2 regions of the Ruegeria sp. BC1 genome follow, and region 2 is predicted to be linked to the other one. Evidence: riboswitches for the same ligand, from Rfam matches in the RefSeq annotation. Region 2 holds a riboswitch; the other holds the start of a gene.
What was found. Region 2 has a riboswitch for cobalamin ahead of ACR0IY_RS05430 (CbtB domain-containing protein). Riboswitches for the same ligand answer to the same signal wherever they lie in the genome.
Positions count from the first base shown of each region.

Region 1: linked by a shared signal. The riboswitch ahead of ACR0IY_RS15330 (DUF1636 family protein) and the one ahead of ACR0IY_RS05430 (CbtB domain-containing protein) in region 2 are both predicted to bind cobalamin.

Region 1 covers NZ_JBQFUT010000007.1:108,923-113,948, forward strand. Annotated here, with positions in the region: gene ACR0IY_RS15325 (tetratricopeptide repeat protein) at 26-1,360, shown strand; cobalamin riboswitch at 1,419-1,626, shown strand; gene ACR0IY_RS15330 (DUF1636 family protein) at 1,934-2,221, shown strand; gene ACR0IY_RS15335 (ABC transporter ATP-binding protein) at 2,218-3,003, shown strand; gene ACR0IY_RS15340 (ABC transporter substrate-binding protein) at 3,022-3,969, shown strand; gene ACR0IY_RS15345 (FecCD family ABC transporter permease) at 3,971-4,984, shown strand; gene ACR0IY_RS15350 (CHASE2 domain-containing protein) at 4,991-5,026, opposite strand, start outside.
Region 2 covers NZ_JBQFUT010000001.1:1,078,199-1,083,224, forward strand. Annotated here, with positions in the region: gene cobM (precorrin-4 C(11)-methyltransferase) at 1-373, shown strand, start outside; gene ACR0IY_RS05415 (cobyrinic acid a,c-diamide synthase CobB) at 366-1,682, shown strand; gene cobA (uroporphyrinogen-III C-methyltransferase) at 1,679-2,407, shown strand; gene cobF (precorrin-6A synthase (deacetylating)) at 2,400-3,143, shown strand; cobalamin riboswitch at 3,187-3,393, shown strand; gene ACR0IY_RS05430 (CbtB domain-containing protein) at 3,430-3,600, shown strand; gene ACR0IY_RS05435 (CbtA family protein) at 3,605-4,303, shown strand; gene ACR0IY_RS05440 (hypothetical protein) at 4,367-4,861, shown strand; gene ACR0IY_RS05445 (DUF1636 family protein) at 4,858-5,026, opposite strand, start outside.

The DNA of each region.
Region 1 (5,026 bases), on a different contig from region 2:
CGCGATTAGTTGCAAAAATAGGAATATGAACCAGCGCATTGACCAAACCACGGACGATGAGAAACGCGAAGCACTTGGCCGGTTGCTGAACGATGCGCATCTAGATGGCGCTGACCGCCTGCGCGCGTTCCTGAGCTATATCGTTGATGAAGAGCTGGCCGGGCGGGGCGCGGACATTCGTGGCAAGACGATTGCGCAGGATGTTTATGACCGTGATACGTCAGAAGGCACAGACCCCGAGAATGTGGTGCGCGTGGACGCCCGCCGGTTGCGGCAGTTTTTGGAGCTGCACTATGAGGGCGCTGGCAAGGATGATCCCATCCGCCTGCATCTGGACAGTGGCGGCTATCGTCCCCGGTTTGAGGCCGTCCACCCGGCTCGCGAGAGTGGGTTCCCGTTTGTCGGTTCCGGACGTGTCTGGGTGTCAATCGGGGCATTTGCGGTCGGCGCGATTACCGGAGCGATTGTGACAACGGCCCTGATACCCGAAAGTCCAGAAGTGCTACAGCCTCTCTCTGCGGTGCCGGACGGGGAAACCCCGGAATTGTTGCAACGCGCGGCGATTTACGAAAAATCTCCGGCCGCGTTGCAGGCGTTCAATCTGGCCCAGCAGGCGCGGGTGATGATTTTCCCGATCTTTGATCGCCCTCGGCAATTGCTTGTGCTGTCGGTGTTTGAACGCGTGATCGAGATGGATTCCGACTATTACGGCGGATATGCTGGCGCTGCACAGGCTCTGGCTACATTGGCAGTTATCACACCCGTTTCGGACGCCAAATCCGACTATGCGTCGGCCGCAATGGACTTTGCCAACGAAGCCGTTCGGTTGGCCCCGGATCAGGCCTGGAGTCAGTCGGCGAAAAGCTGGGCGTATTTCGCTAATGGTGATTACGAGAACGCCATGATGCTGGGCCAACGTGCTGCAAAGCTTGATCCGAGTGACGGCGCGGTTCTGGATTTCCTGGGGGCGGTTGCATTGTTTTCGGGGGAATTTGAAGAGGCCATCAAGACCGCTGATCGATTTTCCCTGCTGGATTCAAGCAATCAGAGATTTGCCAATCGCAACATATCCGGGGCGGCACATTTCCATTTAGGCGAATACAAAAAAACAATTGAGCGCTTCGAAGAGGCAAAGCAACTTGGTGATCCTCTGAGCGCCCCTTCGTTGGCCTACGTTACCGCTGCGCTTTCTTCCCTGGGTCGGGATCGCGAAGCTCGCGCAAAGCTTGAGGAGTTGCAGCGCGCATGGCCGGATGCGCCATTAGATCGGATGCTGAAGAGTATCCATCGAGAGGACCGCCATGCCCTGGAAGTCATCGATAAACTTATCGATCTGGGTTGGTCTGGCCCCGCACAGTAAGGCGACGCTGATCAGCAAAACGGCTACAATTCCTTGTTGACGGATGGATTGATCTGGGGCACATCGATTTTCAGATGGTTCCCGAAGGTGTGCCCAAGGGATGAAAAGGGAATACGGTGCGGTTCGCCTCCTGGCGCCAAGTCCGTAACTGCCCCCGCAACTGTAAGCGGTGAGCGACGCCACACAACCACTGGTCCAAGGGACCGGGAAGGATGGCCAAGCATCGACCCGCAAGTCAGGAGACCTGCCATCATGTGTTAAACCAACCCAGGACGGGGCGTCCTGGAAGGAGGCAATGATGGCACGTCTGACACGTGTGAACATGACTGACACCCTCGGTCCGCGTTTGGTTTCAAGCGGAGCGGACAATGTCGGGCCTAGCTGATCACTTCATCCTCAGTTGTAACGCCCGCAGCTGCGCGGCGTTCTGGAAAGTAGTTAAAATTAATGAAGTTATGTTATAACATTGCAATCTATTTTACCCAAAAGTAAACGGTACGCATGATGCCAAAAAAATCTGAACACTTCCTACTTGTCTGTACGACCTGCAAAGGAGGCAATTGCGCCGAATGGATGACTCGCGCGCTAGCACAGAGGCTGCCGGACGAGTTTGCGATCCGAAATGTCGATTGCATGGCAGGTTGCGCGCAGCCAACGACGGTTGGATTTCAGGCCGTCGGCAAAGCGCAGTATTTGTTCGGCGACATTCAAACCTCGCGTGATGTGGATGCTCTGGCCGAGTTTGCTCATCAGTATAAAAATAGCGCGGATGGCTGGACCAATGCCACCGAGCGACCGCGCGCGCTGATTTCAAAGACCCTTTCTCGGTTGCCTTGTATCCAATTGGAGGAGTCGGGATGACAACCTCTGCGTTTCTTGTTGCGCGTGACCTCGAATATTATGCGCTGAACGGTGACGTCCTGTTGCAAGGCGCTTCCTTTAACTTGGATGAGGGTTCGATTCTGGCGATTGCCGGGCCCAATGGGGCGGGCAAGACCACTTTGATGAATCTACTCTGCGGGGTTGCTGATCTGGTTTTGGGTGACGTACTGGTCAATGGCCGCAACCTCCGGAACCTGTCGGCAGCGGAACGGGCCCGGACGATTGCAGTAGTGAGCCAGCAGGAGCTGCCGGATGGCAGGCTGCTGCTGCGGGATTATGTTGCCCTTGGGCAGATTCCGATAAGGGCGGATCGCTCCATGCAAGAGCACTCGCGCGAACTGGATAGAATTCTGGATCTGACGGCACTCTCTGGGCTGGCGAATAAGCGTATGACGGTGTTGTCTGGCGGGGAACGTCAGCGGGCGCATATCGCCCGGGCGTTGGCGCAGAATCCGTCGCTGCTGTTTCTGGACGAACCCACAAATCACTTGGACCCGGATGCTAAGGGGCGAATGCTGTCACTGGTCGCCGACCTTGGCATTACCGTTGTGATGATTGTCCACGATCTGGTGATGATCCCCGAATTCGCAACCCATGTTGCGCTGATGAAGTCCGCCCGCCTGACCGGTTTCGGCCCGGTGAACGAGGTGCTGACATCCGAACGGGTACGCGACACGTTTGGCGTCGATTACTTGAGCTTTCACCACGAAGGCCGCGTGATCCCAGCGCTGGATATCCGAAAAACTAACGTTTCATCCTAACAAGAGGAATATTTCAAAATGAAACACATCTGGTCCGTGGCGGTGGTCACAGCCATGGCAGGCAGCGCGTCCGCGCATGAGGTTACAGTCGACAATTGCGGCGAGCCGCTGGTGTTTGAAACCCAGCCCGAGCGTCTGGTTGTGCATGACATGAACATGACCGACATGGCCTTTGCACTAGGTCTGCAGGACAAGATCGTCGGTCTGACGGGCATCACTGGCTGGTACAAGACAAGCCCCGAGTTTGACACGCTGCGTGGCGATATCCCCGAGCTTGCACCGAAATACCCAACGGTCGAAAATCTGGTCGCGGTTGAGCCCGACCTGTTCTTTGCTGGCTGGTATTACGGCATGAAACCGGGCGGCGACGTGACCCCGGATACGCTGGAACCTTTCGGCATCAAGACCATGATCCTGACCGAAAGCTGCGTGCATCTGGACAAGAACCGGCCCGAAGCCAGCATGGATCTGCTGTTTGACGACGTGTTGCGACTGGGCAAAGTCATGCATGTCGAGGACAAGGCCGAGGAACTGGTGACCGGCTGGAAAGAGGAACTGGCCGCCATTGAGGCGCAGACAACCCACCTGCCCAAACCCCGCGTATTCCTTTTGGACGGTCCGGCGGATGCGCCGTTCACCGCGGGCAAATTCGCGATCCCTGACGCCATGATCGCCGCCGCAGGGGGCGAAAATGTCACGCATGACATGGACACCAGCTGGGGCCGGACCTCGTGGGAGGCCGTGGCTGCTGCAAACCCGGAATTTCTGGTGTTGCTCGACTATCAGACCGGTAATGGCGCAGAAGATACGTTCAAGTTCCTGCAGGAACACCCGGTGATGTCCCAGACCGACGCCGTCAAGAATGAACGGTGGATTGGCCTGCGTTACGAGGAGTTGACGCCGGGACCGGCAAATATCGAGGCGATCGCGAAAATGGTTCAGGCCATGCATCCGGGCATTAACTGATATGGGCCGACTTGGCCTGACACTTTTGCTGGGGGCGGTCGTTCTGACCGCCCTTTTGCTGATTTCGACGATCTACGGCACAACTTCCATTCCCCTGTCCGAAACGATTAGGGCGATCGCCTTGGGCACAGGGTTGTCGAGCGGAGAGATGTCACCGCTGCATCGGATCGTGTTTGACCTGCGCCTACCGCGTGCTTTGTTCGCGGCAGTGATCGGTGCCGGGTTAGGGATTGTTGGCGTCGTTCTGCAAACCACCACCCGCAACGATCTGGCCGACCCGTTTCTGTTTGGTTTGTCATCGGGCGCTGCGGCCGGGGCTGTATTCGTCATCACTGTAACCGGGGATGTCTTGGGCTTCTGGACCCTGCCTTTGGCTGCGTTTTGCGGGGGGCTTGTCGCATCCGGGATTGTTCTGGCGCTGGTGCACGGGCTGCGCACAAGTGCGCCCGAGAAACTGATCCTTGCGGGCCTTGCGGTCTCGTTTCTGTTTTCAGCGATCACCAACTACTTGATCTTCGCAGGCGACAACCGCGCCGCTCATTCCGTTATCTTCTGGATGCTCGGGGGACTGGGGCTGGCCCGTTGGGAAACCTTCCCGCTGGTCTGTGTCGGGTTGCTGCTGGTCCTGTCTTATTCGCTTTATCGCAGCCGGTGGCTTGATGCCTTGCTGACCGGAGACCTGACCGCCTCGACATTGGGTGTGCCGGTGCAGGGGTTGCGGTTCAGCATGTTCTTTGTGGCAGCTCTTGCGACCGCGGTGTTTGTTTCGGTGGCTGGCGTGATCGGCTTTGTCGGCCTGATGGTACCCCATATTGCCCGCGGTATTGCCGGGCCGTTGCACAGCCAGCTGTTGCCGACCGCTGCGATTGTGGGCGCGGCATTGTTGACGGGCTCGGACATCCTCAGCCGGTTGCTGTTGGCCCCGCAGGAGTTGCCGGTCGGGATAGTCACCACTTCCATAGGGTCCGTGTTTGTTTTCCTGTTGCTGTTCCGAACGGCAAAAACCCAGCGGTAGATGTGCTCAGCCCGTTGACTGGCGTTTGCGGCTTTGATGGCT
Region 2 (5,026 bases):
CGCGTCTTCAATGCCCGAGGGCGAAACGCTGGAAAACTTTGCCCGTACAGGCGCGACACTGGCCGTCCACCTGTCGATCGGCAATCTCGACAAGGTAATCGCAGATTTGATACCGGCCTACGGTGCCGGCTGCCCGGTGGCCGTCGTGTACCGCGCCAGTTGGCCAGACGAGCGGATTATCCGCGCTACGCTGGACACTCTGAAAGAGGCGCTGGACCAGAGCATCTCGCGCACCGCCCTGATCATGGTGGGGCCAGCGCTGGCAGGCGAAGGTTTTGACGAAAGCTGTCTGTATTCAAAGGATTATGACCGCCGCTATCGCCCGCAAAGCGCTGACAGCCCGTGGTCGAGCTGGAGCCACGGTGATGACTAACCCCCCCGGCCTTTTGATTTCCGCCCCATCCTCGGGCACGGGAAAGACCACCGTGATGCTGGGCCTGCTGCGGGCTTTGGCCGAGGACGGATTGACCGTTCAACCGTTCAAAAGCGGGCCGGACTATATTGACCCGGCCTTTCACCGGGCGGCTGCGGGGCGGGCCTCGTTCAATCTGGACAGCTGGGCGATGAATGACGGCCTGCTGAACGCAATCTCGGCCCAGGCCGAAGGTGCGGAAATCGTGGTGGCCGAGGGCTCAATGGGGCTGTTCGACGGTGTCGCGAAGCCCGGAGAGCTAGGTCATGGGTCCAGCGCCGAAACAGCGCAGCGTATGGGCTGGCCTGTGGTGCTTGTTCTGGATGTTGGTGGTCAGGCGCAATCGGCGGCGGCCACGGCGCTGGGGTTTCGTATGTACAACCCCGACCTGCCCTTTGCCGGTGTGATCCTGAACCGCTGCGCCAGCCCCCGGCATGAGCGCCTGACGCGGTTGGGGATGGAGCGCGCGGGCCTGCCGGTACTTGGTGTCCTGCCGCGCCGTGGTGATCTGACCCTGCCCGAGCGGCATCTGGGGCTGATTCAGGCAGTGGAACATCCCGATCTGGAATGCGCCATCGCCGGATATGCCGCGTTTCTGCGTGAACATGTGGATCTCGAGGCGATCAAGCGGGCGGCTTCCTCGGGGCCCAATGGGCCATCGTCAGCCGCGCTGCCGCGCCCACCGGCACAACGGATCGCCTTGGCCCGAGATGCGGCTTTTTCCTTTACCTACCCGCATTTGCTGGAAGGTTGGCGCGCCGCCGGAGCCGAGGTAGTGCCGTTTTCCCCGCTCGCCAACGAGGCACCGGCAGAGGAAGCCGATCTGGTGTGGCTGCCCGGCGGGTACCCCGAGTTGCATGCGGGCACACTGGCCGCGGCAGACCAGTTTCTGACCGGACTGCGGCGGCATGCCGAGACAAAGCCCGTGCATGGCGAGTGTGGTGGCTACATGGCTTTGGGCGAAGGACTGGTCGACAAGGACGGCAACCGGCACAGGATGGCCGGATTGCTAGGTCTCGTGACATCCTATGAAAAGCGCAAGTTCAACCTAGGCTATCGTCGGGCTGAGTTGCTGGAACCGATGCCCGGGCTGGCCGCTGGAACGGCACTTCGGGGGCACGAGTTCCATTATTCCTCAATCGTCGAACAACCCGACGCACCTTTGGCACGAGTCTTTGACGCAGAAGGGGCCGAAGGGCCGCAGACCGGTTCGGTACGCGGCAACGTCACCGGAACATTCTTTCATTTGATCGCGGAGGCCTCGGTTTGAGCGGGTTTGTTTCATTCATCGGGTCCGGACCGGGTGATCCGGAGCTGCTGACGCTCAAGGCCGTGGACCGGATGCAGAAGGCTGATGCGGTGCTGTTCGATGACCTCAGCAGCGGACCCATTCTGAGCCACGCGCGTGAGGAGGCCGATTTGGTCGGCGTTGGAAAGCGGGCCGGACGTCCGTCGCCGAAACAGGATCACGTGAGCCGTCTGCTGGTGGATTACGCCAATACCGGTGCCCGCGTGGTACGGCTGAAGTCGGGCGATGGTGGGTTGTTCGGGCGACTTGAGGAAGAACTGGTGGCCTTGCGTGAAGCCGGTATTGAATACGAGATCATCCCCGGCATCCCCTCGGCAGTTGCAGCGGCGGCGGCGGCGGGCATCCCGCTGACCCGGCGCCTGACCGCGCGGCGGGTGCAATTCGTCACCGGCCATGATGTCAGCGGCAAGCTGCCCGAGGATTTGAACCTGCCTGCTCTGGCCGACCCGGACGCGACAACCGTAGTCTTCATGGGTAAGCGGACCTTCCCCCTGCTGGTCAATGCGCTGCACGATCACGGGCTACCATTGGAGACACCTGCGCTGATGGCCGAGTCGGTCTCGACCCCCGATCAGAATCTCTTCCGAGCGACAATTGGTGTGCTGTCGGACAAACTTGCGGCAGAAATCGGAACGGCTCCGGCGTTGATTTTGTATGGCCCGCTGGCAGAGTTCGACGATGTTTGACCTGACATTGATCGGTATCGGTACTGGTAACCCAGACCATGTGACATTTCAGGGCGCGAAGGCTATTCAATCTGCAGACCTGATTCTGGTCCCCCGGAAGGGTGAGAACAAGGCTGACCTTGCAGGTTTGCGCGAAGATATCATCGCACAGGTGACAGACACACAACCTCAGATCGCCTATTTTGACATCCCCAAGCGTCGTGCCGATGATGGATACCTGCGCGGCGTGGACGAATGGCACGACGCCATTGCCCTGCGCTGGCACGAGGCAATCTCGGCCCATCCGAACGCGCGCCATGTGGCTTTGCTGATCTGGGGTGACCCGTCGCTTTATGACAGTTCTCTGAGAATTGCGTCGCGGCTGAACCCACAGCCTAACACGCGGGTGATTCCCGGCATCACCGCTCTGCAAGCACTGACGGCGGCCCATGCGATCCCGATCAACGAGCTCGGCGCACCTTATGTTGTTACCACCGGACGACGCATTCGGGATGAAGGGTGGCCTGCAAACGCCTCGAAAGTCGCGGTAATGCTAGACGGAGAATGTTCATTCCAATCCCTCGATGTGGACGACTATGACATTTGGTGGGGCGCTTACGTGGGCATGAAAGAGGAAATCCTGATCAAAGGTCCTTTGGCGGATGTGGCGTCTGAGATTCTGTCCACCCGGGCCACAGCGCGCGCCGATCATGGCTGGATCATGGATGTCTATTTGCTGAAAAAGCGTGTGATCTGACATAAAACGTCGCAAATGACGATTGCGCCACCGCCGTCATAAAGGCTAAATGAAAGTGTCTGGTCCTGCCGGAGAAATCCGGATGCTAAGAGGGAATGTGGTGCGATTGCCCGCGTGATCAAGTCCACAGCCGCCCCCGCGACTGTAAGCGGTGAGCCCTGTTCAACCAGCCACTCCTGATCTTCAGGGGGAAGGCGAACAGAGGCACCGACCCGCAAGCCAGGAGACCTGCCAGGCGTAAATTGAAACACCGGCCGTCGGGTGCGGCGGCAAAGGAGAATTTAAGATGGCAACACAAACAAAAACAGCATCCGCCTCGCACGCTGGTATCCTTCCGGTCATGTTCGCGGTGGTTCTGGGTCTGGGCATCATCACCCTGACCGGTCACGTTCAGGCCGCGGCGCTGCACGACGCAGCCCATGACGTGCGGCACGCGACCGGCTTCCCCTGCCACTAAGACCATGTTCAGTCGTATATTGACCAGCGCGTTGTTCGCTGGTGCTGCAGCGGGGCTGATTGCCGCCTTGCTGCAGTTGGTCTTTGTGCAACCCGTTTTGCTGCACGCGGAACTGTACGAATCCGGTGAGCTGGTTCATTTCGGGGCCGAGGCGGTTTCGGCACATCCTGAACTGCCGGGCATGTTCTCGGAGCTGACCCGCGACGCGCTGAGTGTCATCTTCACCATGCTGACCTATACTGGCTATGCGCTGGTGATGGTTGCGCTGATGTCCGTCGCCGAAGGTCAGGGCCACACGATTGACGGTCGCACTGGCGTTCTGTGGGGGCTTGCAGGCTTCATCGCATTCCATCTGGCCCCCGGCTTCACGCTGGCACCTGAGGTGCCCGGTGTCGCCGCTGCTGACGTCTATGCCCGTCAGGTCTGGTGGTTTGCAACTGTGGCCGCCGCCCTTGTTGCGCTGTGGCTGATTGCCTTTGGTGGCAACCTGATCAGCTATGTGATCGCTGCAGCACTGCTGCTGGCACCCCATCTAATCGGAGCACCTGAGCCCGATGTCTTCACCGGCCCCGTTCCGACCGAGATTGGCGCTCTGTTCGCAGCCCGCGCCTTCGGTATCGGTCTGGTTGCCTGGGTTCTGGTAGGTGCCTTCGCCGGGTACTTCTGGCAAGGCGAAGGCAAACGCGCCGAAGCGACGGCCTGATCCAGGAACACACGCGCGCCGGGCCCTGCCCGGCGCGTTTCTTTTTGTCTACAAGGAAAGAAAATGGCACGCTCACTTGCCCTTTTTGCAATCGGCCTGGTTTTTGGCGGCGGGGCTGGTTTTGTTCTGGCCGCAGCCAATGGCGTCACCTTTAACGGCCACGACCATGGCGATCCGGCCCATCACGGCGGCTCGGCTGCCGAAGCCATGGCGCATGATCACTCTACTGCTGTAAACCTGCCCGCTGGCCCCAACGCGCCCGGTCTGGAGATCGCATTGAAGCAGGACCCGATGGCCGGTTGGAACCTGCATGTCATGCCGCAGAACTTCCGATTCGCACCGGAAAACGCGTCTGCAACCGACAAAGACGGCGAAGGCCACGCCCATGTCTATATCAACGGCGAGAAACTGGCGCGCCTTTATGGCAACTGGATCCATATCCCCGATCTGCCCAAAGGCGAGGTTGAGGTCTCGGTCTCGTTGAATGCCAACAGCCACAGCCCGCTGATGGTCGACAATGTGCCGGTCAGCGCCGCGGTGACGGTTCAGGTCGATTAGAGCGCCGGAATACGCGCACGCAAACACATCCGAAGCCGCCCGCAAGGTCGGGCGTCTTCGATCCAGCCTGATGGGCTGTCCAGATAAGCCTTGCAGGTTGCGGCGATATCATCGGCATCCTCTATGACGTTTATCCCTGAAAATACGTAAGACGCGCGACCCGCA